DNA from 4 places in the Streptomyces sp. NPDC004435 genome. Region 2 is predicted to be linked to each of the others. Evidence: riboswitches for the same ligand, from Rfam matches in the RefSeq annotation. Region 2 holds a riboswitch; each other region holds the start of a gene.
The links. Region 2 has a riboswitch for cyclic di-AMP ahead of ACFYT9_RS36875 (transglycosylase family protein). Riboswitches for the same ligand answer to the same signal wherever they lie in the genome.
Positions count from the first base shown of each region.

Region 1: it holds a riboswitch for cyclic di-AMP, as region 2 does, so the genes downstream of both, ACFYT9_RS12710 (M23 family metallopeptidase) here and ACFYT9_RS36875 (transglycosylase family protein) in region 2, are expected to answer to the same signal.
Region 3: it holds a riboswitch for cyclic di-AMP, as region 2 does, so the genes downstream of both, ACFYT9_RS05450 (M23 family metallopeptidase) here and ACFYT9_RS36875 (transglycosylase family protein) in region 2, are expected to answer to the same signal.
Region 4: it holds a riboswitch for cyclic di-AMP, as region 2 does, so the genes downstream of both, ACFYT9_RS06630 (transglycosylase SLT domain-containing protein) here and ACFYT9_RS36875 (transglycosylase family protein) in region 2, are expected to answer to the same signal.

Region 1 is NZ_JBIAMB010000006.1:120,504-128,210, reverse strand. Features, by position in the region: gene ACFYT9_RS12725 (GNAT family N-acetyltransferase) at 1-1,712, opposite strand, end outside; gene ACFYT9_RS12720 (HPr family phosphocarrier protein) at 1,917-2,198, shown strand; gene ACFYT9_RS12715 (GntR family transcriptional regulator) at 2,376-3,059, opposite strand; gene ACFYT9_RS12710 (M23 family metallopeptidase) at 3,253-4,023, opposite strand; cyclic di-AMP (ydaO/yuaA leader) riboswitch at 4,032-4,192, opposite strand; gene ACFYT9_RS12705 (M16 family metallopeptidase) at 4,389-5,753, opposite strand; gene ACFYT9_RS12700 (M16 family metallopeptidase) at 5,780-7,144, opposite strand; gene ACFYT9_RS12695 (DNA topoisomerase (ATP-hydrolyzing) subunit A) at 7,327-7,707, shown strand, end outside.
Region 2 is NZ_JBIAMB010000031.1:9,075-16,781, reverse strand. Features, by position in the region: gene ACFYT9_RS36895 (exopolyphosphatase) at 1-514, opposite strand, end outside; gene ACFYT9_RS36890 (DUF501 domain-containing protein) at 511-1,053, opposite strand; gene ACFYT9_RS36885 (septum formation initiator family protein) at 1,076-1,546, opposite strand; gene eno (phosphopyruvate hydratase) at 1,662-2,948, opposite strand; gene ACFYT9_RS36875 (transglycosylase family protein) at 3,237-3,980, opposite strand; cyclic di-AMP (ydaO/yuaA leader) riboswitch at 3,985-4,161, opposite strand; gene ACFYT9_RS36870 (transglycosylase family protein) at 4,426-5,526, opposite strand; gene ACFYT9_RS36865 (cytochrome P450) at 5,735-7,051, opposite strand; gene ACFYT9_RS36860 (globin domain-containing protein) at 7,174-7,707, shown strand, end outside.
Region 3 is NZ_JBIAMB010000002.1:478,810-486,516, reverse strand. Features, by position in the region: gene lhgO (L-2-hydroxyglutarate oxidase) at 1-281, shown strand, start outside; gene trmB (tRNA (guanosine(46)-N7)-methyltransferase TrmB) at 372-1,091, shown strand; gene ACFYT9_RS05460 (PrsW family intramembrane metalloprotease) at 1,327-2,619, shown strand; gene ACFYT9_RS05455 (aldo/keto reductase) at 2,664-3,623, opposite strand; gene ACFYT9_RS05450 (M23 family metallopeptidase) at 3,695-4,909, opposite strand; cyclic di-AMP (ydaO/yuaA leader) riboswitch at 4,921-5,072, opposite strand; gene ACFYT9_RS05445 (PP2C family protein-serine/threonine phosphatase) at 5,299-6,543, opposite strand; gene ACFYT9_RS05440 (MerR family transcriptional regulator) at 6,775-7,515, opposite strand; tRNA gene ACFYT9_RS05435 (tRNA-Met) at 7,629-7,702, opposite strand.
Region 4 is NZ_JBIAMB010000003.1:230,906-238,612, reverse strand. Features, by position in the region: gene ACFYT9_RS06645 (alpha/beta fold hydrolase) at 1-437, shown strand, start outside; gene ACFYT9_RS06640 (universal stress protein) at 728-1,648, shown strand; gene ACFYT9_RS06635 (phosphoribosyltransferase family protein) at 1,783-3,087, shown strand; gene ACFYT9_RS06630 (transglycosylase SLT domain-containing protein) at 3,119-4,021, opposite strand; cyclic di-AMP (ydaO/yuaA leader) riboswitch at 4,026-4,211, opposite strand; gene ACFYT9_RS06625 (hypothetical protein) at 4,542-5,195, shown strand; gene ACFYT9_RS06620 (phospholipase domain-containing protein) at 5,211-5,648, opposite strand; gene ACFYT9_RS06615 (hypothetical protein) at 6,640-6,882, shown strand; gene ACFYT9_RS06610 (hypothetical protein) at 7,395-7,707, shown strand, end outside.

The DNA of each region.
Region 1 (7,707 bases), on a different contig from region 2:
TGCGGCCGCAGCCCCTCGGTGAGGCAGGCGTCGTACGTGAGGAGGCCGAGGGACTCGGAGTTGCCGAGGATCGCGACGCGCGGTCCGGCGGGCAGCGGCTGTCCGGCGAGGAGGAGGCCGGCGTCGACCAGCTCGGTGACGGTGTCGACGCGGATGACGCCGGCCTGGCGGAGCAGCGCGGAGACGGTGGCGTGCGGGATACGGGTGACGGGGACGCGGTGGCCGGGCGGGGCGCTGCCGCTGTGGCGGGCGCCCTTGACGACGACGACCGGCTTGACGGCGGCGGTGCGGCGGGCGAGCCGGGTGAACTTGCGCGGGTTGCCGATCGACTCCAGGTAGAGCAGGACGACGTCGGTCGCCGGGTCGTCGTACCAGTGCTGGAGGAAGTCGTTGCCGGAGACGTCCGCGCGGTTGCCGGCGGAGATGAAGGAGGAGAGGCCGGCGCCACGACGGTGCAGTCCGGCGAGGAGGGCGATGCCGATGGCCCCGGACTGGGTGAAGAGGCCGATGCGGCCGGTGGCGGGCATCTCGGGGGCGAGGGAGGCGTTGAGCCGGACCTCGTCGGCGGTGTTGATGATTCCGAAGGCGTTGGGCCCGATGATCCGCATGCCGTACGAGCGGGCCTGCCGGACCAGTGCCCGCTGCCGCTCCCGGCCCTCGGTGCCGCTCTCGGCGTAGCCGGCGGAGAGGACGACGAGGCCGCGCACGCCGTGCTCGCCGCAGTCGGCGACGGCCTCGGGGACCCGCTCGGCGGGGACGGCGACGATCGCGAGGTCCACGGGAGCGCCGATGGCGGCGACGGAGGGGAAGGCGGGCACGCCGTCGAGTTCGGCCGCGGGGGCGTCGAGCGCGGGGTTGACCGCGTACACCCGGCCGGTGAAGCCGGCGCCCAGCAGGTTCCGCAGCACGGTCCTGCCCACTCCGCCGGGGGTGCGTCCGGCGCCGAGGACGGCGACCGATCCGGGGGCGAGGAGCCGCTGGACGGAGTGGGCCTCGGCGCGCTGCTCGCGGGCGCGCTGGACGGCGAGGGAGCGGTCGGTGGGCTCCAGGTCGAGGTGGAGCCGGACGGAGCCGTCCTCGAAGCTGCGCTTCTGGGTGTAGCCGGCGTCCGTGAACACCTTGATCATCTTGGTGTTGGCGGGGAGCACCTCGGCGGCGAAGCGGCGGATGCCGCGCTCACGGGCCACGGCCGCGATGTGTTCGAGGAGGGCGGAGGCGACACCGCGGCCCTGGTGGGCGTCCTGGACGAGGAAGGCGACCTCGGCCTCGTCGGCGGGCGACGAGGCGGGCAGGCCCCGGGCGTCGATCCGGTCGTAGCGGACGGTGGCGATGAACTCGCCGCCGACGGTGGCGGCGAGGCCCACCCGGTCGACGAAGTCGTGGTGGGTGAAGCGGTGGACGTCCTTGGCGGAGAGCCGGGGGTAGGGGGCGAAGAAGCGGTAGTACTTCGACTCGTCCGAGACCTGCTCGTAGAAGCTGACGAGCCGGTCGGCGTCGTCGGCGGTGATGGGCCGGACGCGCGCGGTGCCGCCGTCGCGGAGCACGACGTCGGCCTCCCAGTGGTCGGGGTAGGCGTGCTCCTCCGGAGCCGGGGGCTTCTCCGGGGCCGTGGGCTTCCCCGGGGCCGTGGGCTCCTCCGGGCTCGGGTGCTCCCCCGCTCCCGCCCCCGCCGCCCCGCCCGTCCCGTCCGCCTGCTCCGACGCGCTCCGCATGGGGCAAAGCCTACGGCCGGGGTGCGACACCGGCACCGTTCGCGCGCCCACTCCCCGGGCGTGTACGGCTCGCGCACCCCTGCCGCCCCGTGCAAGGTAGGAGGGCCGAACGTCGCACGGATGCGGGACCTCGGTCGGCCGGACCACGCCGCTTCCCGTGAGAGACTGGTCTAGACAACCGCTGAAGACCTGAAGGGCAACACCATGGCTGAGCGCCGCGTCAACGTCGGCTGGGCCGAGGGCCTGCACGCCCGCCCCGCCTCCATCTTCGTCCGTGCCGCCACGGCCTCCGGTGTCCCGGTGACCATCGCCAAGGCCGACGGCAACCCGGTGAACGCCGCCTCCATGCTCGCGGTGCTCGGCCTGGGCGCGCAGGGCGGCGAGGAGATCGTGCTCGCTTCGGACGCCGAGGGCGCCGAGGCCGCGCTGGAGCGCCTCGCCAAGCTCGTCGCCGAGGGTCTCGAGGAGCTTCCCGAGACGGTCTGACCCAGCGGGTCGATTCCTTCTCCTCCCGGACGGCCGTGTCCCCGGAATTCCCGGGCGACACGGCCGTTCGGCATTTACGGGAAGGATGAATCCCGGCATCCCGGGTCTCGGCAATTCGGTTTCCGGGCAGCACGAAATGCACTCCGGGATTGCTATTCTTTGTATACGGCGCCCGTGTTAATTCCGGACGCTCGCCGTGTTGACGGCATGTTGCGAAACCCTCACGTGGCCCCGCTCGGGCCTTTTCAGCCGGTGCAGCGGGAGCGTGTGCTCGGCGTGCAGGGCGGTCAGCGCGCGGGCCCGTTCGGCGTCCCCGCGCGCGACGGCGTCGACGATCGCCCCGTGCTCGGCCCACGCCTCCACCGGCCGGTCCGGCTGGTCCACCACGTACATCCAGGCGATCTTGTGGCGCAGCTGGGTGAGGAGGGCGGAGAGCGCGGGGCTCCCCGACGCCTGCGCGAGCGTCTCGTGGAACCAGGCGCCAAGCGCCCGCAGGTCCTCGCCCTGCCCCCGGCGGGCCCTCTCCTGCCCCAGCCTGACCAGGCCGCGCAGCACCTTGAGGTGGGCGTCGGTGCGCCGCTGGGCGGCCCGGGCGGCGCCGAGCGGTTCGAGCAGCGCCCGTACGTCGAGGAGGTCGGCGGCCTCCTGCTCGGTGGGCTCGGCGACCTGGGCGCCCGCATGGCGCCGGCTGACCACGAAGCCCTCGGACTCCAGGGTGCGCAGCGCCTCGCGGACCGGGACGCGGGAGACTCCGTAGCGGCGGGCCAGCTGCTCCTCGGTGAGCCGGCTGCCGCGCCCGAAGACCCCCGAGACGATGTCGTCCCGGATCGCCGTGCATACCGATTGCGCGGGAACCCGCATGTCCGACCTCCGCTTTCGCTCCGCGCGCACCGAATTCGAGCGGCGCTTCTCACGCGACTCTATTGCAGTGCGCCGGAAATTCCGATGCCCCCTCGGAATTCGCCCGCTCCGCGGCAGCGCCCGTATCGGGCGAGGAGACACGAAAAGGCCCCGGCTCGTGTGAGCCGGGGCCGTTTCGACGCGGGGTGACGGGTCAGAGGCTGACGCCGCGGGCGCGGAGGTACGCGACGGGGTTGAGGTCGGAGCCGTACTCGGCGGTGGCACGGGCCTCGAAGTGGAGGTGCGGGCCGGTCGAGTTGCCGGTCGAGCCCGAGATGCCTATCTGCTGGCCGGGCTCGACGGACTGGCCGACGTAGACACCGATGGACGACAGGTGGCCGTACTGGGTGTAGGTGCCGTCGTTCATCCGGATCACGATGTTGTTGCCGTACGCGCCGCCCCAGCCGGCCTCGACGACGGTGCCGGAGCCGACGGAGACGACCGAGCTGCCGTAGGCGGCGTGGAAGTCGACGCCGGAGTGGCTGCCGGAGGACCAGAGGGAGCCGCCGGTCTTGTAACCGGTGGAGACGTACGAGCCGGCGACCGGGAGGTTGAAGGAGGCGAGCCGACGGCGCTCGGCCTCACGGGCGGCGCGCTCCTTGGCCTCGCGGATCTCCTGGGCGCGGGCCTCGGCCTGGCGCTTCGCCTCGGCGCGCGCCTTGGCGCGGGCATCGGCCTCGGCGACCTCCAGCTCCTGGGCGGCGGCCTGGGCGCTGAGCTGGTCGGCGATGGACTCGTCGGCGATCACCCGGGTGAGGCCGGTGTCCTCGGGGGAACGGTCGTCCGTGTCGGCGGCGAGCGCCGGAGAGGCGAGGGTGCCGACGACACCGGTGGTGGCGAGGGCGGCCACGCCGGCGATGCCGGCGCTGCGGCGAGCCAGTCGGCTCGCACCACGATGTTTCCCGGTGGCACGGGTGAACGCCAAGACGGTTCCTTTCCTTCCTTCTCGCCTACCGGGTTAGCTGACGGGTTCGGAGCAGGAAGGTCTCCTACGGGCCCCTCCGCGCGGCGAAGGCGTCCGATTCACCCCAGGGACTGTGTGGGTCCCCGGCTCCCCAGGCTCGCGCCTGACGGGGACTCGGCGATGGCTGCCCGGTGCCGCGGGTGCGGCGCGTGCGTCGGTCGGACAGCCGGGACGACGCTAGGCCGGAGGGATGTCAATCACCAAACGGTCTCGCTGATTTGTAAGACACGCCACAGGGCAAACGATCACCCTTGGCGCCATAACGGACAAAGCGGAGGTCTCCGACGCTTCATCACATCGGAGACCTCCGCCGGGCCGACGAGGCGTCAGCTCACCACGGACACCTCACCGATGCCGAGGGCCCGCACGGGCTCCTCGATCTCGGAGGCGTCGCCCACCAGGACCGTCACCAGGCGGTCCACAGGGAAGGCGCTGCCGGCGGCGGCAGTGGCCTCGACCGTGCCCGTCTCGGCGAGCCGCGCGTACAACCGGGCCTGGTAGTCGTCCGGCAGGTGCTGCTCGACCTGGTCGGAGAGGGTCGCCGCGACCGAGGCGGCCGTCTCGTACTTGAGCGGCGCCACGCCCACCAGGTTCTGCACGGCGACGTCGCGCTCGGCGTCGGTCAGACCGCCCTCGGCCAGCGTGCGGAGCACCTTCCACAGGTCGTCGAGGGCCGGGCCGGTGTTGGGGGTGTCGATCGAGCCGCTGATGGCCAGCAGCGAGGCACCGTGGCCCTCGCCGTCCGAGCGGAGCACCTGCCCGAAGGCGCGCACGCCGTACGTGTATCCCTTCTCCTCGCGCAGCACCGCGTCCAGACGGGAGGTCAGGGTGCCGCCCAGGCAGTAGACACCGAGGACCTGCGCGGCCCAGACGGCGTCGTGGCGGTCCGGGCCGATCCGGCCGATGAGCAGCTGCGTCTGGACCGCACCGGGGCGGTCGACGATGACGACCCGTCCGGTGTCGTCGGCGGTGATCGGCGGCATCGGGCGCGGCGCGGCCGGCTTGCCGGTCCAGCCGCCGAGGGTCTCTGCGAGGACCTTGTCCAGGTCCACGCCGGTCAGGTCGCCGACGACGACCGCGGTGGCGGCGGCGGGCCGCACGTGCCCGTCGTAGAAGGCGCGGACGGCGGCGGCGTCGATGGCCTCCACCGTCTCCTTGGTGCCCTGGCGCGGCCGGGACATCCGCGCGGTGGCCGGGAAGAGCTCCTTGTAGAGCTGCTTGGCCGCGCGGCGGCTCGGGTTGGCCGCCTCGTGCGGGATCTCGTCGAGCCGGTTGGCCACCAGGCGCTTGACCTCGTCGGGGTCGAAGGCCGGGGAGGTCAGCGCCTCGGAGACGAGCCCGAGGGCCTTCGGGAGCCGGGAGACCGGGACTTCCAGGGAGACCCGGACGCCGGGGTGGTCCGCGTGCGCGTCCAGGGTGGCGCCGCAGCGCTCCAGTTCGGCCGCGAACTCCTCGGCGCCGCGCTCGGTGGTCCCCTCGGAGAGGGCGCGGGCCATGATGGTGGCGACGCCGTCCAGACCCTCCGGCTCGGCGTCCAGCGGGGCGTCGACGAAGATCTCGACGGCGACGACCTGCTGGCCGGGGCGGTGGCAGCGGAGCACGGTGAGACCGTTGTCGAGCGCGCCGCGCTCGGGGGCGGGGAAGGCCCACGGCCTGGCCGCGCCGGCCTGCGGCTGCGGGTGGAAATCCATGCTGGTCAGGGGCTCGGCGGTGTCCGTCACTGGTCCGCTCCCTCTTCCTCGTCGCTGTCTGCGGCCTCGGCGGCCTCGTTCGCCTCGTGCTCGACGGGCTCGTAGACCAGAACCGCGCGGTTGTCGGGCCGGAGCCGGGCCGCGGCCACCTCGCGCACCTCGTCGGCGGTGACGGCGAGGACGCGGTCGACGGCGGTCAGGGCGAGCTGCGGGTCGCCGAACAGCACCGCGAAGCGGCACAGTTCGTCGGCGCGGCCGGCGACCGTGCCGAGCCGGTCGAGCCACTCGCGCTCCAGCTGGGCCTGAGCGCGCTCCATCTCCTCGGCGGTGGGCCCCTCGGCGGCGAAGCGGGCCAGCTCCTCGTCGACGGCCGCCTCGATGTCGGGGACCTCGACGCCGCCGGAGGTCTTGACGTCCAGCCAGCCGAGCGAGGGCGCGCCGGCGAGCCGGAGCAGGCCGAAGCCGGCGGCGACGGCCGTGCGGTCCCGGCGGACCAGCCGGTTGTGCAGACGGGAGGACTCGCCGCCGCCCAGCACGGTGAGGGCGAGGTCGGCGGCGTCGCACGCGCGCGTGCCGTCCTCGGGCAGCCGGTAGGCGGCCATCAGGGCCCGGGCCGGGACGTCCTCGACGACGACCTCGCGCAGCTGCTCGCCGATGACCTCCGGCAGGCCGCCGTCACGCGGGGCGGGCTTGCCGTCGTGGCCGGGGATGGAGCCGAAGTACTTCTCGACCCAGGCGAGCGTCTGCTCCGGGTCGATGTCGCCGACCACCGACAGGACCGCGTTGTTGGGCGCGTAGTAGGTGCGGAAGAAGTTCCGCGCGTCCTCCAGCGTGGCCGCGTCCAGGTCCGCCATCGAGCCGATGGGGGTGTGGTGGTAGGGGTGGCCCTCGGGGTACGCGAGCGCGGTGAGCTTCTCGAAGGCGGTGCCGTACGGCACGTTGTCGTACCGCTGGCGGCGCTCGTTCTTCACGACGTCCCGCTGGTTCTCCATCGACTCGTCGTCGAGGGCGGCGAGCAGCGAGCCCATCCGGTCCGCCTCCAGCCAGAGCGCGAGCTCCAGCTGGTGGGTGGGCATGGTCTCGAAGTAGTTGGTGCGCTCGAAGCTGGTCGTGCCGTTGAGCGAGCCGCCCGCGCCCTGCACGAGCTCGAAGTGCCCGTTGCCGTGCACCTGCTGCGAGCCCTGGAACATCAGGTGCTCGAAGAGGTGGGCGAGGCCCGTGCGGCCCTCGACCTCGTGGCGCGAGCCGACGTCGTACCAGAGGCAGACCGCGGCGACCGGGGTCAGGTGGTCCTCGGAGAGCACCACCCGCAGGCCGTTCGCCAGCCGGTGCTCGGTCGCTGTCAGGCCGCCGGAGCCGGCCTCGGCCGTGGCCGTGTGACCCATGGGCATGTACGTCCCTTCGATCGCGATCTGGAAAAGTGCTGCCACTGTATGCAAGCGCGCCGACACCTGGCGAAGTTCCCGGACCCCTGAGATGTCCCTCGTCCGGGTCGCGGTCCGCGTTGTCGGTGGCACGGTCCACAATGGTCCGCGTCAGATCAAGCTTTGTCGGAGAAGGAGCCGCAGCCGCGATGGCCCGCCGCAGCACGAAGACACCGCCGCCGGACGACGCGTACGAGGAGAGGATCCTCGACATCGACGTCGTCGACGAGATGCAGGGCTCCTTCCTCGAGTACGCCTACTCGGTCATCTACTCGCGTGCGCTGCCCGACGCCCGCGACGGCATGAAGCCGGTCCAGCGGCGCATCGTCTACCAGATGAACGAGATGGGCCTGCGCCCCGACCGCGGGTTCGTCAAGTGCGCCCGCGTGGTCGGCGAGGTGATGGGCAAGCTGCACCCGCACGGCGACGCCTCCATCTACGACGCCATGGTGCGCATGGCGCAGCCCTTCTCCATGCGCGTGCCGCTGGTCGACGGCCACGGCAACTTCGGCTCGCTGGGCAATGACGAC
Region 2 (7,707 bases):
CGTGGCGGACGTGCCGCTCGGTGAGCCGGACGCAGCCGATGTCGACGGAGCGGGCGGCCTCGACGTGCCGGTTGCCGGTGACGAACTCGGTGGAGCCGCCGCCGATGTCGACGACGAGGTACGACTCCGAGTCCGGCAGCTCGCCGGTGGCGCCGGTGAAGGAGAACGCGGCCTCCTGGTCGCCGGTGATCACCTCGGGCTCGACGCCCAGGATCGCGACGACCCCGTCGACGAAGTCCTGCCGGTTCTCGGCGTCGCGGGAGGCGGAGGTGGCGACGAAGCGGATCCGCTCGGCGCCGAGCTCCCGGATGACCTCCGCGTAGGCGCGGCAGGCGGCGAAGGTCCGCTCCAGCGCCTCGGGGGCGAGCCGGCCGGTCCTGTCGACGCCCTGGCCTAGCCGGACGATCGTCATCCGCCGGTCCAGCTCGACGAGCTCCCCGGTCTCCGGGTGGACGTCGGCGACGAGGAGGCGGATGGAGTTGGTTCCGCAGTCGATTCCGGCGACCCGGGTCACTCGCCCTTCTCCTCTTCCTTGTCGGCGCACGGCGTCACGCACGGGCCCTTGGCCCACCACTCGGGGAGCATCGCGAGGGCCTCGTCGCCGAAGGGGTTGACGCCCGGGCCGGCGACCAGCGAGTGGCCGACGAGGACGTGCAGGCACTTCACGCGGTCGGGCATGCCGCCGGCGCTGGGGAAGCCCTCCAGGACCTCGATGGCGTCGCGGCGGGCGAGGTAGTCCTCGTGCGCGGCGCGGTAGGCGTCGGCGAGCTCCGGGTCGGTGGCGAGCCGGGCCTGCATCTCCTTCATGACCCCGTTGGCCTCCAGGGTGCCGATGGCCGAGGCCGCCCGGGGGCAGGTGAGGTAGTACGTGGTCGGGAAGGGGGTGCCGTCGGGCAGCCGGGGCGCGGTCTCGACGACGTCCGGGTTGCCGCAGGGGCAGCGGTGCGCGATGGCGCGGAGGCCACGGGGCGGCCGGCCGAGCTGCGCCTCGAACGCGGCGACGTCCGCCTCGGTGGGCTCGGTGCTTGCGGTCTGCGGAGGGGGCGTTTCCATCGTGGATCCTGAGTCGGGTCGGTCAGTGGCGGTCGGCGTTGTCGACGCCGTCCCAGAGGTTGTCGTACCAGGGTCGGTCCGCCGTGCCCTGGTCGGCGCGGGGGCGGTCGGCGGCCCCGGGGTCGTTCACGGTGAAGCCGGTCTCGCCGGGGAGCACGTAGTGGAGGTGTTCGCGGGCGAGGCGGCGGACGTAGGCGGGGTCCTGGAGGCGGGCCTTCTCGTCCCGCAGCTCCTCGACCCGCCGGGCGGCCTCGGCGGCCTTGCGCTCCTGGTCGGCGATCTCGCCCTGCTGGGAGACGTAGCTCCTTATCGGGTAGGCGAGGGCGACGACGAGGGAGCAGACGACGAGGGCGAGGAAGGCGGCGCGGCCGGTGAGCCGGGAGCGCCGGGCCTGGCGCCGGGTCTGGGAGCGGTAGACACGGGCGGCGGTCTGCTCGCCGAGCAGCCTGATCCGGGTCGCGGTGGAGAACCGGTCCCGGTCCTTGACGGCCATGTCGTGTCGCCTCCCCTGATGTCCGGTGTCCCTCAAACGTGCGTCCCCGCACACGGTACGGGACCGGGTGCGGGGACGGACGGAACTACGGTGCCGGGGCTGGTCGCCCCCGCGATCAGCCCTTGAAGCGCGGGAAGGCGCTGCGGCCGGCGTACACGGCGGCGTCGTCGAGGATCTCCTCGATGCGCAGCAGCTGGTTGTACTTGGCGACGCGCTCGGAGCGGGCCGGGGCGCCGGTCTTGATCTGGCCGCAGTTGGTGGCGACGGCGAGGTCGGCGATGGTGACGTCCTCGGTCTCGCCGGAGCGGTGGGACATCATGCACTTGAAGCCGCTGCGCTGGGCGAGCTCGACGGCGTCGAGGGTCTCGGTCAGCGAGCCGATCTGGTTGACCTTCACCAGGAGGGCGTTGGCGGACTTCTCCTCGATGCCGCGGGCGAGGCGCTCGGGGTTGGTGACGAAGAGGTCGTCGCCGACGAGCTGGACCTTGTCGCCGAGGCGCTCGGTGATGACGTTCCAGCCGGCCCAGTCGTCCTCGAAGAGCGGGTCCTCGATGGAGACGAGCGGGTACGCGGAGACGAGCTCCTCGTAGTACTCCGTCATCTCGGCGGCGGAGCGCTCCTTGCCCTCGAAGAGGTACTTGCCGTCCTTGTAGAACTCGGAGGCGGCGACGTCCAGGGCGAGGGCGACGTCCTTGCCGGGCACGTAGCCGGCCTGCTTGATGGCCTCCAGGATGAGGTCGAGCGCCTCACGGTTGGAGCCGAGGTTCGGGGCGAAGCCGCCCTCGTCGCCGAGGCCGGTGGAGAGGCCCTTGGTCTTCAGGACGGACTTGAGGGTGTGGTAGACCTCGGTGCCCCAGCGCAGGGCCTCGGAGAAGGACTCCGCGCCGATCGGGGCGATCATGAACTCCTGGATGTCGACGTTGGAGTCGGCGTGCGACCCACCGTTGAGGATGTTCATCATCGGAACGGGCAGCAGGTGCGCGTTCGGGCCGCCGAGGTAGCGGAAGAGGGGGAGGTCGCTGGCCTCGGAGGCGGCGTGCGCGACGGCGAGGGAGACGCCGAGGATGGCGTTGGCGCCGAGCGAGGACTTGTCCGGGGTGGCGTCCAGGTCGAACATGGCCTGGTCGATCAGGCGCTGCTCGGTGGCGTCGTAGCCGACGAGCTCCGGGCCGATCTGCTCGATGACGGCGAGGACGGCCTTCTCGACACCCTTGCCGAGGTAGCGGTTCTGGTCACCGTCGCGGAGCTCCAGGGCCTCGAACGCACCGGTGGAGGCACCGGACGGCACGGCAGCACGACCGGTGCTGCCGTCGTCGAGGCCGACCTCGACCTCGACCGTGGGGTTGCCTCGGGAGTCCAGGATTTCCCGGGCTACGACGACGTCGATGGACGGCACGAGCATCTCCTTCTGGGATGTGACGCTAGGTGTGACGCATGGGTCGCAAGGTCTCGTTCGCCTTGCGACAAGAGCCTAACCGGCTCCGGCGCTCCCGCCCGCCGACCGCCCGTCCCCTGGGACGAAAAAGGGCCCAAGAGCATGCATGGGGGGACGAAAGACCCGGGATCTACTGGACAGTAACGGCAGAACCCCGGTCCCGAGCCACGGGGGAAGGGGCTCGGGACCGGGGTGGTCACCGCGGGAGGGTCGTCGGGCACCGGAAAGCCGCCGGACTCACCGGTGCCGGGGGCCTCACTTCAGGTGGAGCTGCTGGCCCGGGTAGATCAGGTCGGCGTCCTCGACGACGTCCTTGTTGAGCTCGAAGAGCTTCGCCCAGCCGCCCTCGACGCCACGGGCGTCGGCGATCTTGCTGAGGGTGTCGCCGGCCACGACCTTGTACTCGCCGTCGCCCTTCTTGACCTTCTTGCCGGTCGGGGTGGTGACGGTCTTCTTGGCGGCGGCCTGCGGCGCGGGCTGGGCCTTCGGGGCCTGGCGCTGCTCGCTGCGGGTGGTCGGCTGCTCGGCGGAGCGCTTGGGGGCGCTCTGCTGGGTGCTCTGCTGCGGGGCGCTCTGCTGCTGGGTGCTCTGCTGCGGGGCAGCCTCGGCGGAGCCGCCGTCGTAGGAGGCGGAGGAGAGGCCCACGCCGCAGCTCGGCCACGCGCCCTTGCCCTGGCCCGCGAGGACCTTCTCAGCGACGGCGATCTGCTGCGACTTGCTGGCCTGGTTGGCGGTGGGGGCGTAGGCGGTGCCGCCGTACGCGGCCCAGGTGGAGGCCGAGAACTGGAGGCCGCCGTAGTAGCCGTTGCCGGTGTTGATGGACCAGTTGCCACCGGACTCGCACTGGGCGACGCGGTCCCACTCGGAGGCGGTGGCGGCCGAGGCGGTGCCGGCGGCCATCAGCGGGGCGGCGACGGCCGCACCGGTGACGCCGACGAGGGCGACGACGCGAGTGGCCTTGGAGGGACGACGGCGCTTGCCCGTGCCGGAGAACAGCATGGAGTTTCCTCTTCACCGACGCCTGTGAGGTGAGCTGTCGGGTTCGGGCTTGAAGAGTTCGCCCGGCCACGCGTCCTAGCGCGCGGCTTCACCCCTAGCCGGTCGTCCGGCCGTCGTGGTCGACGGCCGGGACCGGCACGAACCTTGGGTCCCCCACTCCTGCCTGCGGCGCTTTCGCGACGACAATTCCCGGCGGCCGACGGCAGGACTCGGCGTTTCGGTCGACGGGGCCCGCGGTGGCGAGCGGTGATGACCGTAGACATACACCTGCTCGAAGTTCAAAGGGCCTTACGACGGACAAAACGCCCTTACTTGCACTCCGTCAGACCTCGTTTGCCCAGGTGAGAGCTGACGGAAGCAAAGTTTGCGGACGTGACACGCCAGTTGGGGCGAAGAGACCCATGTCTCACTTTCCCAAAATCGGACATACAGCCCTGAAACGACCTCACTTCTCTGCGGAAGGAGTCACCAGCTCAAGGCTCTGACCAGGGAGGATGAGATCCGGATCGGTGCCGACCGTATGGCGGTTGGCGTCATAGAGGGCGTCCCAGCCGCCGGCGAGATCGTTCTCCTGCGCAATCTCCGACAGGCTGTCACCCGGCCGCACGGTGTAGGCGTCGCTTGCGTCCGAGTTGACGGGGATTGAGGTGACCTTGTCCGCAGCTGCGGCATGTCGCCCGGATTCCTGCTCAGTGTCCGTCTTGTCGGTTTCCTCCGGGGCGGCCTCGCCCCGGTGCTTGCCCGTCCCGGGCGTGGCCGACGACTCGTCAGCCCCGTCCGTACCGGGGGTCTCCGGGGTGGTGGACCCCTCGGGCGCGACGGGGGTCTCGGGGGCCTCCGAGCCGTCCGGAGGCGTGACCGGCGTGCCGGGCGCGGTGGTGCCGGGGGCGCCCGTGGAGGCGTCCGGCGTGCCCGTGGAGGCGTCCGGGGCGGTCGTCGACGGCGGCGTGGCGGTTCCCTCGGAGGCCGGCGTGGTGGGCGCGGCGGGCGTCTTCGGGGCCGCGGGCTTCGTGGGCGTGGCCGGGGCGGTCTCCGCCTCGCCGGCGGCCTGCTCCGCCTCCTCGGCCCGCTCGGCGGGCGCCGTGGTCTTCGCGGCGGGTGCGGCGGGCTTCTCCGCCTTCTCGCCCGCGTCGGCGCTCGCGGCGGTGTCCGTGCCGCCGGTCCAGTTCGACTCGGGGGCCAGGCCGCCCTCGTTCTCCTGCTGGACGGCCGGGCCCGGCTGCACGCCGGTCGCCCTGCCGTCGTCGGTGAGCCCGGCGATGGGGGCGCAGGTGGCCCAGTCGGTGCTGCCGGAGGAGAGCGCCTTGTCGGCCACGGTGATCTGCTGCGCGCGGCTGGCGAGGTCGGGGCTGGGGGCGTAGGCGAGTCCGCCGTGCCGCTCCCACGCCTCCTGCGTCATCTGGAGGCCGCCGTACTGGCCGTTGCCGAAGTTGGCGCTCCACTGGCCGGCGGACTCGCAGGCGGCGACCCGGTCCCAGGTGGCCGCGTCGGCGGCGGAGGCGGATCCGGCGGCGAGCAGCGGCAGCGCCATGGCGGATCCGGTCACTCCCGCGGTGACGACGATCGCGGGAGCCTGACGGGGTCGACGGTGTCGTCCGTTTCCGGAAAGCATGTCGGGGCCTTTCGCGTGACGGCAGGGACGGCAGGGACGGCCGGGTTCCGGCCGAACGCTGGCGCGAAGGTAGCCGCATTCGAACGTCCGTCACAAGTCGATGGCTTCCCGATCACGTGAAGATCACATTTCTGACACACCGTCACCCGCCCTGCGGGGGTGCGGATGGGGTGAACTCCACCGGAAGCGTGCGCAACCCCCTCATGATGAGCCCGCCGCGCCACCGCAGTTCCTCCGGATCGACCCCAAGTCGCAGGTCCGGAAGGCGGGTCAGGAGGGTGGCGAGCGCGGTCTGCCCCTCCAGGCGGGCGAGCGGCGCGCCCAGGCAGTAGTGGATGCCGTGCCCGTACCCGAGGTGCTGGTTGTCCCTGCGGGCGAGGTCGAGGGTGTCCGGCGCGCCGAAGCGGTCCGGGTCGCGGTCGGCGGCCGCGAGGACGACGAGGACCGGGTCGCCCGCCGGGATCGCCTGCCCGCCGAGGGTCAGACCGGTGGTCGCGTACCGCCAGGTCGCCAGCTCCACCGGGCCGTCGTACCGCAGCAGCTCCTCGACGCCCGTCTCCAGGAGCCCGGTCTCCCCGGCGGCGAGCGACGCCTGGAGGAGGGCGCGCTGCTCCGGGTTCCGCAGCAGGGCGTAGGCGCCGTTGCCGATGAGGTTGATGGTGGTCTCGAAGCCGGCGAAGAGGAGCACGAAGCACATCGCGACGGCCTCGGCCTCGGTGAGGTGGTCGCCGTGGTCCGAGGCGCGGATGAGCCCGGAGATGAGGTCGTCGGCCCCGTCCTCCCGCAGGCCCTCGCGCTTCCGGTGGATCAGCTCCGCGAGGTATCCGCGGATCTTCTTCACCGACCGCGCGACGCCGCCCCGCGGGCCCCCGCCGTGCCGGATCATCATCCCGGCCCAGTCCCGGAAGTCGTCCTGGTCCTCGGCGGGGACGCCCAGCATGTCGCAGATGGCGTAGATGGGCAGCGGGAAGGCGAACTCGTGGATGAGGTCGGCGCTCCCGCGCGCCACGAAGTCGTCGATGAGCCGGTCGGTCAGCTCCTGCACGCGCGGCGCGAAGGCGGCGACGCGGCGCGGGGTGAACGCCTTCGACACCAGGCGCCGCAGCCGGGTGTGGTCCGGCGGGTCGATGTTGAGGAGGTGGGTCATCAGGCCGGCGCTGCGCTCGCCCGGAATGCCGGTCTTGCCCGGCTCGGCGTGGTGCACCGGGTTCTTCGAGAGCCGCTGGTCGGCGAGGGCCTGGCGGGCGTCCGCGTACCGGGTGACGAGCCACGCCTCGACCCCGCTGGGGAGGGTGGTCCGGTGCACCGGCGCGTGCTCCCGCAGCCAGGCGTACGCCGGGTAGGGATCGGTCGCGAACTCCCAGCTGAACAGCTCGGGCACCGGCCCGCCCGCGGCACCGCCGACGGGACAGGAGGCCGGCGCGGGGCTCGTACCGGGAGTTCCGGGCGTATCGGGCATCGGTGCGGGTCCTTCACTCACCCCGTGACCGTACCGTCCGGTCCTCCGCGCCCCGCCGGCCGACCTGACGTGATCAGCGGCAGGTGACCACGCCGTGACGGCCCGTGCCCTACATTTCCCGCGTGGACCTCCCCTTGCTCAGAAGCACGTTCGCGGTCGTCGAGAGACGGGCCGAACACGCCGTCACGTACTTCTACTCGCACCTCTTCTGGCGCAACCCCGGCGTACGTGCGCTCTTCCCCGAGGACATGGTCCCGCAGCGCGACCGGCTGTTCGCCGCGCTCACCCACGTCGTGACCTCGCTGGACGACCCCGGGCTCGACGCCTATCTGGGCCGCCTCGGCCGCGACCACCGCAAGTTCCTCGCCTCCCCCGCCCTCTACGCGGCGGTCGGCGAGAGCCTGCTCGCCGCCTTCGCGCACACCGCGGGGGCGGTGTGGACGGTCGAGGCGGAGAAGGCGTGGTCGGAGGCGTACGGGCGGGTCGCCGACCTGATGCTGGCGGGCGCCGAGGAGTCCACGGCCGCCGGGGAGCCCGCCTGGTGGGACGCGGACGTCGTCGGACACGAGCGGCACGACGACGACCTGGCCGTGCTCACCCTCCGCCCCCGCAGGCCGTACCCCTATCTCCCCGGCCAGTACGCCGGCGTCAGCTCG
Region 3 (7,707 bases), on a different contig from region 2:
ACTGGCGGTACGGCGCGGGCGAGCTGCGCCGGTCCCTCTCGAAGCGGGCCTTCACCGAGGCGGTGCGGCGGCTGCTGCCCGGGGTCGACGAGTCGGACCTGCGGCCTGCGCCGGCCGGGGTGCGGGCGCAGGCGGTGCTGCGGGACGGGACGCTGGTGGACGACTTCCTCATCCGGGAGTCCGCCCGGGCGGTCCACGTCCTGAACGCGCCCTCGCCCGCCGCGACGGCCTCCCTCCCCATCGGCCGGGAAATCGCCCGCCGAGCCCTCGCCCTCCTCTGACCCCGGTGCGCCGGACGGCCCGTACCATGGGCCGTTGTGTCTGAGCAGCATGAGAATCGCACCGAGTCCGTCGCCCGCCGCGGCAGCCGCATGTTCGCGCCCGGCGAAGGGCCCTCGCCCGACCCCGCGGGGGCGCACTTCGAGCGGCGGATCAGGAGTTTCCAGCCGCGGCGGAGCCGGGTCACGGCCGGGCAGGCCGAGGCGATGCTGAAGCGGTGGCCGGACTGGGGCCTGGACATCGACGGCAAGCGGGTGCTGGACCTCCCCGGGATGTTCGGCGACCTGCCCGTCGTCCTGGAGATCGGCTTCGGGATGGGCGAGGCGACCGCGCAGATGGCCGCCGCCGACCCCGGCACCGGCATCCTCGCCGTCGACGTGCACACCCCCGGCCAGGGCAACCTCCTCGGGCTCGCCGACCGCAACGGCCTGACCAACGTCCGGGTCGCCAACGGCGACGCGATCATCCTGCTGCGCGAGATGCTCGATCCGGCCGCGCTCGACGGCTGCCGCGTCTACTTCCCCGACCCGTGGCCGAAGAAGCGCCACCACAAGCGGCGGCTCATCCAGCCCGAGTTCCTGACCCTGCTCGCGACCCGGCTGAAGCCGGGCGGGGTGCTGCACTGCGCCACGGACTGGGAGCCGTACGCGGAGCAGATGCTGGAGGTGCTGTCCGCGCACCCCGACTTCGAGAACACCGCCCCCGACGGCGGCTACGCGCCCCGCCCCGACTTCCGGCCGCTCACCCGGTTCGAGGGCCAGGGCCTGGACAAGGGGCACGCCGTCCACGATCTCCTCTTCCGGAGGAAGTAGCTCCTTCCGAAGGAAGGAGCCCCGGAAGGGGCCTATCCGGAGGAAGGCGTCCCAGGTCCGCAAGTCCGTCGCCCCTGTCGGTGGCGGTCGCTAGGGTCGAGGCGTGTCGCAACCCCTGCCGTCGGCCTCGTCGTCGCCCGAGCCGTCCACGCCGTCCGACCGGCCGCCGGCGTACCTGCCGTCGCAGGCCGGACCGCCCGCGGTCGAGACCTCGCCGTCCCTTCCGCACGCCGACGTGCCCGCGCGGGACGGGGACGAGCCCTCGTTCGCCGTGGCCGCCGACCGGAGCCAGTGGCGGTACCGGCCGCGGCGGGCGTTCTGGCGGAGCCGGATCGTCCGGGCCGTCACCCTGATCGTGCTGCTCGCGCTCTGCGCCCTGGTGATCCTGGCGCTGGTGCGGGAGCAGACCGGCACGGAGGGGTTCCTCGTCGGGCTGGGTCTCGCGGTGCTGCCCGTACCGCTGCTGATGGCGGCGTTCCGCTGGCTCGACCGGGTCGAGCCGGGCCCGTGGAAGAACCTGCTGTTCGCCTTCGCGTGGGGCGCGTTCGCCGCCGCCCTGGTCGCGATCCTCGCGAACTCCTTCGCCGTCCGCTGGATCGCCACCGCGACCGCCGACCCGCGCTCGGCCGACGACCTGGGCGCCACCGTGATCGCCCCGGTGGTGGAGGAGTCCGCGAAGGCCGCCGCGATCCTGCTGCTCTTCCTCTTCCGGCGGCGGGACTTCCGGAGCCTGGTCGACGGGGTGGTGATCGCCGGCTTCACCGCGACCGGCTTCGCGTTCACCGAGAACATCCTCTATCTGGGCAACGCGTTCGGGGAGGACCAGGACCTGGGCGACGGCGGGATCGGCGCCGTCACCGCCGGCACCTTCTTCGTCCGGGTCGTGATGTCGCCGTTCGCGCACCCTCTCTTCACGGTCCTCACCGGGATCGGCTTCGGTCTGGCCGCCCTCGCCCCGCGCGGCAAGCGGCTGCGCCGGGTGCTGCTGCCGCTCGCCGGGCTGCTGCTCGCGATGGGCGTGCACGCGCTGTGGAACGGCTCGGCGACCTTCGGCGGCCCGCTCGCCTTCTACGCCGTGTACGCGGTCTTCATGGTCCCGGCCTTCGGGCTGCTGACCTGGCTCGCGGTGTGGAGCCGGCAGAAGGAGCTGCGCACGATCGCCGGAGTGCTTCCGGCGTACGCGGCGGCCGGCTGGCTCTCTCCCGAGGAGCCGCTGGCGCTCTCCTCGATGCGGGCCCGCCGCACCGCGCGCGCGGTGGCGTCCCGTACGTACGGCAAGGCGGGGGCGCGGACGGTCGGCGAGTACGAGTCCTTCGCCACGACCCTGGCCTTCCTGCGCGAGCGGGCCCGCCGGGGCACGGTGCCGGTGCCGGACTTCGCCGCGCGGGAGCAGGAGCTGCTGCACCACCTGTGGGAGCGCCGGGCGACGGCCTCGCCCGCGCTCTCGTACGCGGCGCGGGCCACCGGCCGGGTGTGGGTACCGCCGCAGTACCTCGACTACGGCGGCTACAACCCCTACAAGGGCTGACCCCCCTCAGGCCTTGACCAGCCGGTCGGCCCTCGTCGGCCGGGTCAGTCCTCGGGCGTCTCGGACGCGGCCGTCAGGCGGGCCAGTTCGGCGTCGGTCAGGGTCAGGTCGGCGACCGCGACCAGCGCGGGGACCTGCTCGACCGTACGGGCCGAGGCGATCGGCGCGGCGACGGTGGGGCGGGAGGCGAGCCAGGCGAGGGCGACGGTCGCGGGCTCGGCGCCGTGGGCCTCGGCCACCTCGTCGAGCGCGGCGAGGACGGCCTGTCCGCGCGCGGTCCCGGCGAGCGCGGAGGCACGGGGCGCGCGGACGCTCTCGACGGTCCGGCCCGGCCGGTACTTCCCGGTGAGGAAGCCGGAGGCGAGGCCGTAGTACGGGACGGCGGCGAGGCCGGTGCCGGCGGCGGTGTCGAGGAGCGGGCCCTCGTACTTCTCCCGCGCGACGAGATTGTACTCGGGCTGGAGCGCCACGTACCGGGTGAGTCCCTCGGCCTCGGCGAAGTCGAGGGAGGCGCGCAGCCGCTCCGGCGAGATGTTGGAGGCGGCGACGGCCCGCACCTTGCCGTCCTTCACCAGCTGGTCGAGGGCGGTGACGATCTCCTCCACCGGCACCGACTCGTCGTCGAAGTGGGTGTAGAAGAGGTCGATGTGGTCGGTGCCGAGGCGGCGCAGGGACTCCTCCGCGCCGGCCTTGATGACAGGGGCGGAGAGGCCCTTGAGCCGGGAGTGGGCGCCGACCTTGGTGGCGACGACGATGTCGGAGCGGTTGCCCCGGGCGGCCAGCCAGCGGCCGATGATCGTCTCGGACTCGCCGCCCTCGTTGCCCTCGACCCACTCCGAATAGACATCGGCGGTATCCACGAAGTTGCCGCCGGCGGCCGCGTACGCGTCGAGGACGGCGAACGACCGCTCCTCGTCGGCGCTCCAGCCGAAGACGTTGCCCCCGAGGGCGAGCGGGAAGACATGCAGGTCGGAGGTGCCCAGCGGGCGCAGAGGTGACGTCATGCAGCGATCAACTCCGTGCACCGCCGGGCGTATTCCGATCGGGGAGCCTGAACCCCGACCGGAAGCCGGGCTCAGACCGACAGGCCCTTGGACCGCAGCCACTCGGCCGGGTCGATGCCCGAGCCGTCCGGGGTGTGGACCTCCAGGTGGAGGTGGGGTCCGGTGACGTTGCCGGTGGCGCCGACGCGGCCGATGGTCTCGCCGGTGGTGACGGTCTGGCCGGCGGCGACGGTCATCGAGGAGAGGTGGCAGTACCAGATCTCGGTGCCGTCCTCCAGCTGGAGGACGATCCGGTAGCCGTACGAGCCGGACCAGCCGGCCGAGGTGATGGTGCCGCCGTGCACCGCCTTGAGCGGGGTGCCGGTGGGCGCGGCGAAGTCGAGGCCCGTGTGGTAGCCGGAGGACCACATCGAACCGGACTGCATGTACGTGGAGGTCAGCGTGTACGAGGAGAGCGGCATGGAGTAGCTGGCGGCCAGCTTGGCGAGCCGCTCGGCCTCCGCCTTCTCCGCGGCGATCCGCTCGGCCTCGGCCTTCTCCTTCGCGATCCGCTCCGCCTCCGCCTTGGCCTTCGCCTTGGCCTTCGCCTCGGCCTCGGCCTTCGCGGCGGCGTCCGCCTTGGCCTTGGCGTCCGCGGCGGCCTTCTCCGCGGCGGCCTTCTCGGCGGCGAGCCTTTCGGCGTCGGCGGCGGCCTGCTGCTGCTGTTCGGCCTGCTGGAGGATGCGGGCGCGCAGGGCCTCGCCCGCGTCGGCGGCGGAGGCGGTGCGCTCCGCGGCCTCGGTGCCGGCGGCGGTGTCGGCCGGGGCGGTGTACGTGATCGAGGTGAGCGGCTTCGCGGCCGCGCCGCCCGCGGCGACCGCCACGGTGTCCTCGATCGGGGCGGGAGCGGGCTCGTCGTCTCCACCGGGCAGCAGGGCGCCGACGCCGGGCAGGTCGTGGGCGTCCGGCAGTCCGAGGTCCGGGAGGTCGGGGAGGGAGATCGCGACCGGGGGCTTCTCCTGCGCGGTCGCGAGGCCGCCCGCGCCGACGGCGGCGATGACGCCGACGCCGAGGACGGTGGAGGAGCGGGCGAAGTTGGAGCGCTGCTTCACGACCCGGTGCCGGCCGCCGGCGCGGCTCTCGGCGCGCAGGGAGCCCTCGGTCGGGTTCCACTCCCCGGGCGCGGGGGTGAAGGAGGCGGTGTCGTACGCGCCCGGCACTGTGCCGGCCGGGTCGTCCGCTCCGACGGCACCCGGGCCGCCGAAGGGCTCGAAGGGGGCTCCGGGTACGGGGGTGTTGGACGCCACGGAGGCGCGCTCCTTTCCTTCCTTCTCGCCTACCGGGTTAGCTGACGGGTTCGGAGCAGGAAGGTCTCCTACGGGCGTCTTCGCACGGGGGATGTGCGAGGGGCCCGATTCACCCCAAGGGATGGTTCCCCGGTTCCCTTTCGGGATTCGGCGTGTGCGCACGGAGCCGTCTCTTGCGACGGCTGGGACGACCGCGCTGCGTTATCGAACGTTAATAGACACGGCGGTCCGATTCCAAGCCGTTCCTCTTGATCATTCATTGAATTGGCAGGGATTCGCCCGAGTTGACCCCCGTTCAGTGAGCCCCGGCCAAACCCTCGGTATCTGACGTTATGTCAATTGTTATCGCTGTGACACCTCGCGAGCACGGACGGTGACAGCCGCCGCCGTCAGTGCGCGGGACCGGGCGGGACCACCGGCATCGTCCGCCGCCGCTCGGGCGCCCCGGCCGCCGGACGGCTCACCGCCAGCAGCGCCATGTCGTCCGTCGAACCGCCGCCGGTGTGCCGCCGCACGTCGTCCACGAGCGCGTCGAGCAGCTCCTCGGGCCCGGGGAAGACCGCCCCCTTGAGCCGGGCGGCAGGATCGTAGAAGACGCCGTACGCGTCCCGCGCCTCCGACAGCCCGTCCGTGTAGAAGAGCAGCGTCGAGCCCGGCGGGTACGGCCGCTCGTCGGCCCGGTCCGGCCAGACCGCCAACTCCCCCATCCCCAGCGGCAGCGCCGCCTCGGCCGGCTCGACCGTCTCCAGGCGCCCGTCCCCGGACAGCAGCAGCGGCGGCGGATGCCCACGGTTCACGAGGCGGACGCGCCCTCCCTCGCGCGGGATCTCCGCGAGCACCGCCGTCGTGAACCCCTCGAAGGCGTCGAGGCCTTCACGCCGCGTCCCCTCCCGCGTGAGCGCCCGTTCGAGCCGCTGCGCCACCCCTTCCAGCGCCGCCTCCTGCTCGGCCGCCTCCCGGAAGGCGCCGATGACGACGGCCACCGCCTCCACCGCGTCCATCCCCTTGCCGCGCACGTCCCCGACCACGAGCCGCACCCCGTGCGGGGTGTCCTGCACCGCGAACAGGTCGCCGCCGATGAACGCGTCCGCCTGCGCCGCCTCGTACCGTGCCGCGCACTGGAGCCCCGCCATCCGCTCCGCGGGCATCGGCAGCACCGCGCGCTGCGCCGCCTCCGCGATCACCCGCGCCGACGCCAGCCGCTCCCCGCTGCGCCGCACGACCAGGTTGATCACCAGCGCCAGCGCCGAGACCGTCACCACGGTGAGGGTCTCGGTGAGCGAGGGCACGTCGGAGAGCGTGTCGTTGTACGCGTGCAGCCCGACCGAGGCCAGGATCGCCGCGATCCCGGTCAGCAGGGTCGTGAGCCGGGAGAAGAACGGGGCGGCGACCAGCGGGGCGGCGGAGAAGAGCGGCGCCGCCGTGTACGCCGCCGGGGTGGCCAGGTCGAAGAACACCCCGCCGGCGATGATCAGCGGCGGCAGCGCCCGCAGGAACCTGCGGGTGGCCCCGAACGGCGTGGCCGGGGGCTGCCGCCCGCCGCGGTACGGCCCCCGGGGCGCGGCCGGACGGACGGCGCGGCCGGGCTCCCCGCCCCGCCGCCCGCGACCCGCCGCTCCCCGAGGGTGTGTCACCGCGTACTCCTGCCCGGTCGCCGGCCCGCCGCCGGGCCCGGCGCCGCGCACCCTCCCAGGGTCCCCGCGCCCGCCCCGTGCGGCGACCGGCGGAGGGCCGACCGGGCGTACGGCACCGGGCGCGACCGCCCTCTCCGCCCCGGCGGCGCGACCGCCGTGCCGCCCGGACCCGCGCCCCGGAGCACGAGCCCCGGCACCGCCGCCCGCCCGGACGTCTCCGGGCTCCGGCGGTCAGAGGTTCCGCTCGGCCCAGAGGATCAGGGCGTCGCGCACCAGCACCGCGGTGCCCTCGCCGTGCCGGTCGTAGTTCTTGGTGAACCTGGGGTCGTCCACGTACATCCGGCCGAGCCCGATCAGGTACTCCTTCGTCGGCCGGGTGGTGACGGAGAGCCAGTCGTACTGCCTCCGGGCCAGCGCCTGCACCTCGTCGCTGCCGGGCGCCAGCCCGGCGGCGGCCGCCGCGCCGAAGTCGCGGGCGATGGCGGCCTGCGTCTCCATGAACTCCTTCTTCTCGGCCTCGCCGAGCGACCGCCACCAGCGGTCCCCCTGTTCGTACGCGTCGCGGCCCCACCGTTCGGTGACCTCCGCCTCGTACCGCGTGTGGTCGAAGCCGTCGAAGACTTCCTCGGCCATGAGCTGTTCTCCTCTCTCGGTCTTGTGGAGAGTGGTCCGCACGGCCTCGATCTGCCGCCCGATGCGCTCGCGCTCCTGCTGGAGGAGGGCCAGATGCGTGCGCAGGGCGGCCGAGGTGTCCCGCTGGCCTTCGAGGACCTCGGCGATCGCGGGCAGCGAGAGCCCGAGCTCGCGCAGCAGCAGGATGCGCTGCAGTCGCACGAGCGCCGCCTGGTCGTAGTACCGGTAACCGTTCGCGCCGATCCGGCTCGGCTCCAGCAGCCCCAGCTCGCCGTAGTGGCGGAGCGTGCGGCTGGTGGTGCCGGCCTTCCTGGCGATCTCCTGGATCGACCACTCCATGCCGAGAACGGTAGAACTTGACGTTGCGTAAAGGTCAAGCGCGACGGTGGGCGACACCGGGAACGCCGAAGGCCCGGATCGTCTGGGACGATCCGGGCCTTCGGGCTACTGAGTAGCGGGGACAGGATTTGAACCTGCGACCTCTGGGTTATGAGCCCAGCGAGCTACCGAGCTGCTCCACCCCGCGTCGGT
Region 4 (7,707 bases), on a different contig from region 2:
TCGTGGGGATCTCGCCCGTCTCCGCGGCGGGCTTTCCCCTCGACGAGGAGAGCCGGCGACTGTTCGCCGGGGCCGCCGACGACCCTGCGCTGCGGCGGGTGATCATCGACCACACCACCGGAGGCCGGCATCCGGGCCCATGGCTGGACGCCGTCGTCGACCGCTCGGTGAACCGCTCCTCCACGGCCGCGTTCCGCGCCTACCTGGACTCCTGGTCGGGGCCGGACTTCCACGAGAGGGTCCGCGACAACCCGACGCCTGTGCTGCTGGTGGTCGGGGCGCACGACCCGGCGCTGGGAGCGGAGGCCATGGAAGCGACCTGGCTGCGCTGGTACCCGAACGCACGCCTCGAAGTCCTGGCGGACGCGGGGCACTACCCGCCGGAGGAGACGCCGAAGGACCTCGCGACGGCGATCGAGGCGTTCCTGGCAGCCTGACGCCGCGGCCCGACCGGGTCGGCGGGTGCGGCCGTGCCGGATGCCGTGCCGGAGGCCGTGCCCGCCTCGCGTCAGCTTGATCCGTGCCCGCCTCGCGTCAGCCTGATGCCGTGCCCGCCCGGCGCCGTCGGCCGACCGTCCCGGGGGCGTCGCAAGCCTTCGGGACCTTTCGCGGGGTCGCGCGGGACTTCCGGCCCGCGTGGCGCCCGGGTGGGCGGGCAGTCGACGGGTGTACTCGATCACCAGGGCACCCGCGATCGGCGGAGCACCACCGGAAGGACGGACGAGCGATGGGGCGCAGCGAGGAACGGGCCACGACAGCGGAGACCGAGGCCGGGGCGGGCGGCGGTCCGTTCGTCCTCGTCGGGACCGACGGCTCGCCGTCGGCACTGGGGGCCGTGGAGACGGCGGCGCGGGAGGCCGGTCAGCGCGGGGTGCGGCTGGTCGTGGCGCACGCCTTCATCTGGCCGCTGTTCCGGGTGGCACTGGAGCCGTCGCTGTACGGGCCCACCGAGAGCGGGTTGCGACGGCAGGCGCAGATCGTCCTGGACACGGCCGTGGCCCGGGCCAAGGCGGTCGCGCCCGGGACGGAGGTCTCGGGCGAGCTGATCGCGGGCGAACCGCTCGTCGTCCTCGCCACCCGCGCCAGGGGCGCGGAGCTCGTGGTCGTCGGCAGCCGCGGCACGGGGGCCTTCGGCGGTCTCGTGGTCGGTTCGGTCGCCGTCCACCTCGCGACCCACGCCGGGTGCCCCGTCCTGGTCGTGCGCGGCAGGGAGGAGCCGGACGGGCCGGTGGTCCTCGCGGTGGACGGTTCGCCGGACTCGGACGCGGCCGTCGACTTCGCGTTCGCGGAGGCGTCGGCGCGCGGCGCGGAGCTGGTCGCCGTCCACGCGTGGACGGAGCGTTCCGGCCCGGGAGACCTGACCTCGCTCTTCCACGGAGTCGAGGAGGTGCACGCGGAGGCGGGCCGGGTCCTGGACGCGGCACTGGCCCGGGTCGCCGAACGCCACCGGGGGACGAAGGCGGAGCCCCGGCTGCTGCGCGGCAAGCCCCGCGAGGTGCTGCTGGAGGAGTCCGCGCACGCCCAGCTCGTCGTCATGGGCGCCCGTGGGCGCGGCGGATTCGCCGGCCTCCTGCTGGGATCGGTGAGCCACGCCCTGCTCCACCACGCCCACTGCCCCGTCGCCGTGGTCCGTAACGCCAAGGGCTGACCGGACGGCGGACCCGCGCCCTGCGCCGGCTGCCGCCGGGCCCGGCGGTGACACGTCGGCGGGTGGGACCCTGGAGGTACGGGCCGGACCGGACGGCCCGCCGGGGGAGGCGCCCACCGGGAAGGCGGCACGTCATGTACTTCGCCGACCGCGTCGACGCGGGGCGACAGCTCGCCGCGCGCCTCGGCCGCTTCAAGGGGCACGAGGTCGTCGTCCTCGGCCTGCCGCGGGGCGGGGTTCCGGTGGCGGGCGAGGTCGCGGAGTTCCTCGACGCGCCCCTGGACATCTGTCTCGTCCGGAAACTGGGCGTGCCGAGCCGGCCCGAGCTCGCCATGGGAGCCATCGGGGAGGGCGGGGTGCGGGTCGTCAACGAGGACATCGTGCGGGACGCGCGCGTGAGCGCGCGTGACCTGGAGGCGGTCGAGGAACGGGAGCGGGCGGTGCTGGCCGACCGCGCCCGGACGTACCGGGGCAGCCGGCGGCCGGTGCCGCTGGAGGGGCGCACGGTCGTGGTCGTCGACGACGGACTCGCCACCGGCGCGACTGCGCTCGCCGCCTGCCGGGTGGTGCGGGCCGGTGGCGCCGCGCGGATCGTGCTGGCCGTGCCGGTGGCACCGTACGGCTGGACGGCGAGGCTCGGCGGCGAGGCCGACGAGACGGTCGCCGTGCACACCCCTCAGGGGTTCGCCGCCGTCGGGCAGTTCTACCGGGAGTTCGACCAGACGCCGGACGCCGAGGTGGTGGACCGGCTCGACCGGAGCCGGGCGGCGCGTGATCCGGTGGTCCGGCACACCGCCGTACGGATCCCGGGCGGGGGCCCGGAGCTGCCGGGCGACCTGGCGCTGCCCGACGGGGCCGCCGGGCTGGTCCTCTTCGCGCACGGCAGCGGCAGCGGGCGGCACAGTCCCCGGAACCGCGCGGTGGCCGCCGCCCTGAACCGGGCCGGGCTCGGGACGCTCCTCTTCGACCTGCTCACCGAGGCCGAGGCGGCCGACAGGGCGCGGGTCTTCGACACCCCGCTCCTCGCCGGGCGACTGGCCCAGGCCTCCGCCTGGGCGGCCGGGTGGCCGGAGACGGAGGCACTGCCGCGGGGCTACTTCGGTGCGAGCACGGGCGCGGCGGCGGCCCTGTGGGCGGCGGCCGCGCCGGAGGACGAGGTGGCCGCCGTGGTGTCCCGGGGCGGTCGGCCCGACCTCGCGGAGGAGCGCCTGGCCGCCGTCCGGGCGCCGACCCTGCTGATCGTCGGCGGGGCCGACGAACCGGTCCTGGACCTCAACCGGCGGGCCGAGGCGCTGCTGCGCTGCGAGAGCCGCGTCGAGGTCGTGCTGGGCGCAGGCCACCTCTTCGAGGAGCCCGGGGCCCTGGAGGAGGTGGCGGCGCTGGCGACCGCCTGGTTCACCGGCCGCTTCAGGACGGTGGGCGGCGGGGTGGATCGGTGACGGCGGGGTGGATCAATAGCGGCGGGATGGATCAGTAGGGGCCGTTGACGTTGTCGATGGAGCCGTAGCGGTCGGCCGCGTAGTTGCAGGCGGCGGTGATGTTGGCGACGGGGTCGTACGGGTCGAGCGAGGTGCCCGGCACGTGGTAGGCCGCGAAGGTCGGGTCGATGACCTGGAGCAGGCCCTTGGAGGGGGTGCCCTTGGCGGCGTTCGAGTCCCAGAGGTTGACGGCACGGGGGTTGCCGGAGGACTCGCGCATGACGTTGCGGAGGATGCCGTCGTACGAGCCGGGGATGCCGTAGCCGGCCATGACGTCCAGCGACTCGCGGATCCAGCCGTCGAGGTTGTCGGCGTACCGGGTGGCGGCGGCGGGCGCGGCCTTGGCGGCGGCCGGCTGGGCCTTGGTCTGAACGGCCGGGGCCGCCGCGCGGGCGGAGGAACGGCTCGCCCGTTCGGCCGAACCGGCGGAGGCGGGCTTGGCGTCGGACTTCGAGGCGGTCTTGGCGGCGCTCTCGCGGACCGGCTTCTCGGCCGCGGGGGCGGCCTTCGCGGAATCCCGACGAATCGTCAGTTCGAGGCCCGGGTGAATGAGTGACGGATTGTCACCCACCGCAGTCTTGTTCGCCTGGTAAAGCGACTTCCAGCCGCCCTGAATTCCCTTTCGGTGGGCGATCAGGGAAAGCGAGTCGCCCTTCACGACGGTGTACGCGCGGGTGGCGGCGGGCGCGGCGGGAGCCTGCGCGGCCGCGGCGGCCCGCACGGCCGGGGCGGCGACGGAGGCGGCCGGGGCGGCCGCCTGCGCGGCGGGCTCGGCGCCGGCCGTGGCGGGCACGACCAGGGGCAGGGCCAGAGCGACTCCGCCGGTGCCCGCGAAGGCGAGACCTCGGGAGACGGGACGGCGTCGGGGGCGGCGGTGCTTGCCGTGAGCGGCCATGACGGTTTCCTCTCCGGCGCCTGCGAGGTGAGCTGTCGGGTTCGGACGGGAGGTGTCCGGCCGCGCGCACGCGGCTTCACCCCGAGCCGCTCCGGCTGGCCGGACCGGCGGTGTGGTGGGTCCCCCGCTCCTGCCGTCGGGTGAAATGGGAGGTCTTTCGGGCGGTGGCAGGATTCGGCGATCCGCTCGAATGGAGGTGACCGTAGGCGAGAAATACGGTGGGGAACAAGACGGGAATGCGAGGGAAAAGGAAGGGTAAAGATCGACGAGGCGGAATTCAAGATCGACCGTGCGGGAGGGCGGTCCGGAATCCCTTGCCCCGTGCGGCTCGTGAGGGGTGCGGACCCGCTTGCGGCACCCGGAAAGTGAGTCGCGTCACTGGGTGTGCAATGCCCGAATAGGGCGCCTTATTCCGTTCATGGAATAGTGCGGCGTAATGCACCCGAGAGGGAGTGGTGGGCGACACGCGAGACTTCGCGCATAAGTCGCAAATCAGACATTCGGCATCAATGATGGAGGAATGTCGCTTCCTGTCTCATCGCGTACCGCCCCGCCCCGCACGGCGCCCACCTCCGCGCAGCCGCTCGGCTCCGACGCCCTCGACCCCGACGCCCTCGATCGCGAGGCGGCCCGGCTCTACGAGAGCGCCGCCTGGGAGCGCCTGCTCGCGCCGCTCCCCGCCCGGCCGGCTCCAGACCCGGAGGCATGGCGGCGGCTCCTCTCGGTCCCCGTCGACCGCCTCGTCGCCGACGCGCTCGGCGCGCTGCCGCCGGCCCCGCCCGCCGAGCGGCCGCTGCCCGGCCGGATCGGGGCCGCACTCCCGGACCGGCTGCACGCCTGGCGGCGGATCGGCCGCCGTGACGTGCGCCCGTCCGTCCACCTGGCGTACGCGCGCCGGGTGCTGACGGAGTGGGGCTGGCAGAACACCCCGTACAAGCTGCGCGACGCACGCGGCGCCCGGTGCCTCTGCGGCGCCATGCTCGCCGCCCACCGGCTGGGTCACGGCAGCGCGTCCACCATGAACGAGGCCGGCGCCTGGATCATGACCGAACTGCGGTCCCAGGGGTGGCACGGACTCATCGGCCCCTGGAACCGCGCGCCGGGCCGCAGCGCGGAGGACGCGCTCGCGCTCGTCGACGCCACGATCCGGCGCGCGGCCCTGGCCGGACGGTGAGCGTGCGAGAGACCGTCAGCCGGTCACGCTGGGCGCGCCGGTCTCGATGTGGCCGGTGTGTCGGTGTACCGGAGTGCCGGTGTGCCGGCGGGACCAGGTGCCGTCGACGTCCGCCAGGACCGTGAAGTCGTACCAGCCGTCCGCGTACGCCACCGCGTCGAACCAGTCCTCGCGCGAGGATCCGGCGGTGACGGTGCAGGTCCACGGGCGTCCGTGTGGTAGGCGTTGGAGCGGATGGTGAAGGTGACCGGGCCGCCGGAGGTGTTGGTCAGCCTGAACCGGACGGCGGTCTTCCCGGAACCCGGCTCGACCGCGAAGCGGGCCGCCACCTCGATCGCCCGGCCGGCCTTGGAGGCGTCGCCGATGAAGCGGCGCAGGAAGCGGTTGGGGCCCGTCATCGAGATGTCGTACTTCCCCGAGCCCGAGCCCGAGCCGAGGCCGATGTTGCGGGATTCGGTGCTTGCTAGGTGCTGGTGGCCCCGACCTGCACAGTCTTGAGGATCATGGCTGGATCGCGCGAAAGCTCGGGAACGCAACGGGAGCGCCGCACTACGCTCCGCGCGCGGCGCGTGTAGTTGGCCATGCCCAGTTCTTACCTTTCAGGGTGGATTGAGTCTGACCTGGCAGGTCTCACCAGACCCGTGATGGTCGTTCCATGGACAGGACGCGTGCGCATTCCGATGAGGCCTTGCTGGAGGTGGCGGGCGTCGATGTGGCCTGGGTGGAGGGCGGGGCAGAGGTCCGGCGACCGTTGAGGGATGCGGTGAGGATCGGGTGCGACGACGTGCCGCCGGTGCGTGACTTTCCGTCGTACCGAGGCAGCGCCACCTCCCGGGGTTGTACTGGTCGGCGACGACGGGCCGTCATGTCGGGTGGACCGCGTCGACGAGCGTTCCGCGGTGGCGTTCTCGGTGACGCGGCAGGTGTGTGAGGCGGTGGGTTGGGCCTGTCGCCTGGTCGGGGAGCTTGACCCGGTCCGGGTGGTGGATCTGCTGTGGATGGCCGGCCACCGGCATCCGCGGTACGCGGCGGCCGGGTTGGTGGCCGCGGTGAGGGCGGCGCGCGCGGTTCCGGCACCGTTGATGGCCCAGGCCGCGATGGTCGGGGATCCGATCAAGGCGCTGCCGGTGGTGTTTCCACCTGCTGTGGTCTGGGACTTTGAGAGCGGACCTCTCCCGTCCGCTGGGGGACCTCAAGTTGGTCGAGCGGAGGTACGGGCGATGAGTGGATGGCTGCCGCGCGGGGTGCTGAGTGTCGGGGACCGGGCGCGGTTCGGCGACAGGGTTCATTCCGCCGTCGGGCTGGCGGGGACCTTGGTCCGCCTCGTCGATGATCACGGGGCAGCGAGCCTGGTCCTGTTCTCCCACCTGCCCCGGAGCCGATGCGGCCTGGATGGGCGGAGGCCTTGCGGCTGTCCGCGTCGCTGATCTCGCACGCACGGCTGATGAGCATCGACGCCCGCCTGGAGCACGCCGCCGCCAAGCCGGTCATCGTCCCGGACGCCATCGTGATCGACCACGGCAAGGTTTTCATCTCCGACACCTTCACCGCCGCTTGCCGCACCCTGGGCAATCGCGGTCCAGCCCGCCCGCCCGGCCACCCCGACCGGCAAGGGCGTCGTCGAGCGGACGTTCTCCTCGATCAGCACCCTGTTCTGCCAGCACGTTGCCGGCTACGTCGGCCTTAGCGTCACGCAGTGGCCAGGACGTCGAAGCCGTCTGGACTCTGCGGGAACTGTCCAAGCCGTGCGAGGAATGGTTGATGGCCTGCTGGCAGAGCCGGCCTCACGACGGCCTGCGCAGTCCATTCCTGCCGAGGAAGGCCCTGTCGCCGAACGAGGTCTACGCGCTGCTGGTGACCCGCGCCGGACACCTGCCGGTCTGCCTGACCGGCGATGACTCCCTCGAACTGATGCCCGCGGAATGGCGGAAGATCAACGACTACGGGATCGTCATGGACTACCGCACCTACGACTGCCGCGAGTTGGGCCCCATCGCCGCCAGCCCTCCGGCGTCCCGCTCAAGGGCGAGCTCCGGGAGGTCCACTACGACCCCAACGACCTGTCCCACGTCTGGGTCCGCGACGGCAGAGCGGGCGGATGGATCACCGTCCCGTGGACCCGGATGGGCTCGGTCTCCGCGCCGTTCGCAGACTTCATCTGGCGCCACGCCCGCTCTCTGCCGGCCACCCGCGGCGCGAATGACACCCTTCCGCCACAAGACTCCGCAGGAACAGGCAGCCTGGCAGGCCCTGGTCGCCACCTTGGAGAACGCGTTGCGGCTGCACGCCCACCGCCCGGGCGCCTTCTTGCGATTCGCCCCCTACCTGCACGACCGCACCGCGGGCAGGATCGGCAGCCTGTCCCACCTGGTCCGCGAGGCCGCCCTGGACGCCATCCTGGATGGCACCGAGAGGATCACCCGTGCCGGTCTGGAAGCCGTCGACCTCGATGAGAGCGTCGAACGGAAGAACCTCCCATGGGCCCGCCAACGCCGCACCCGCGAAGCACGAA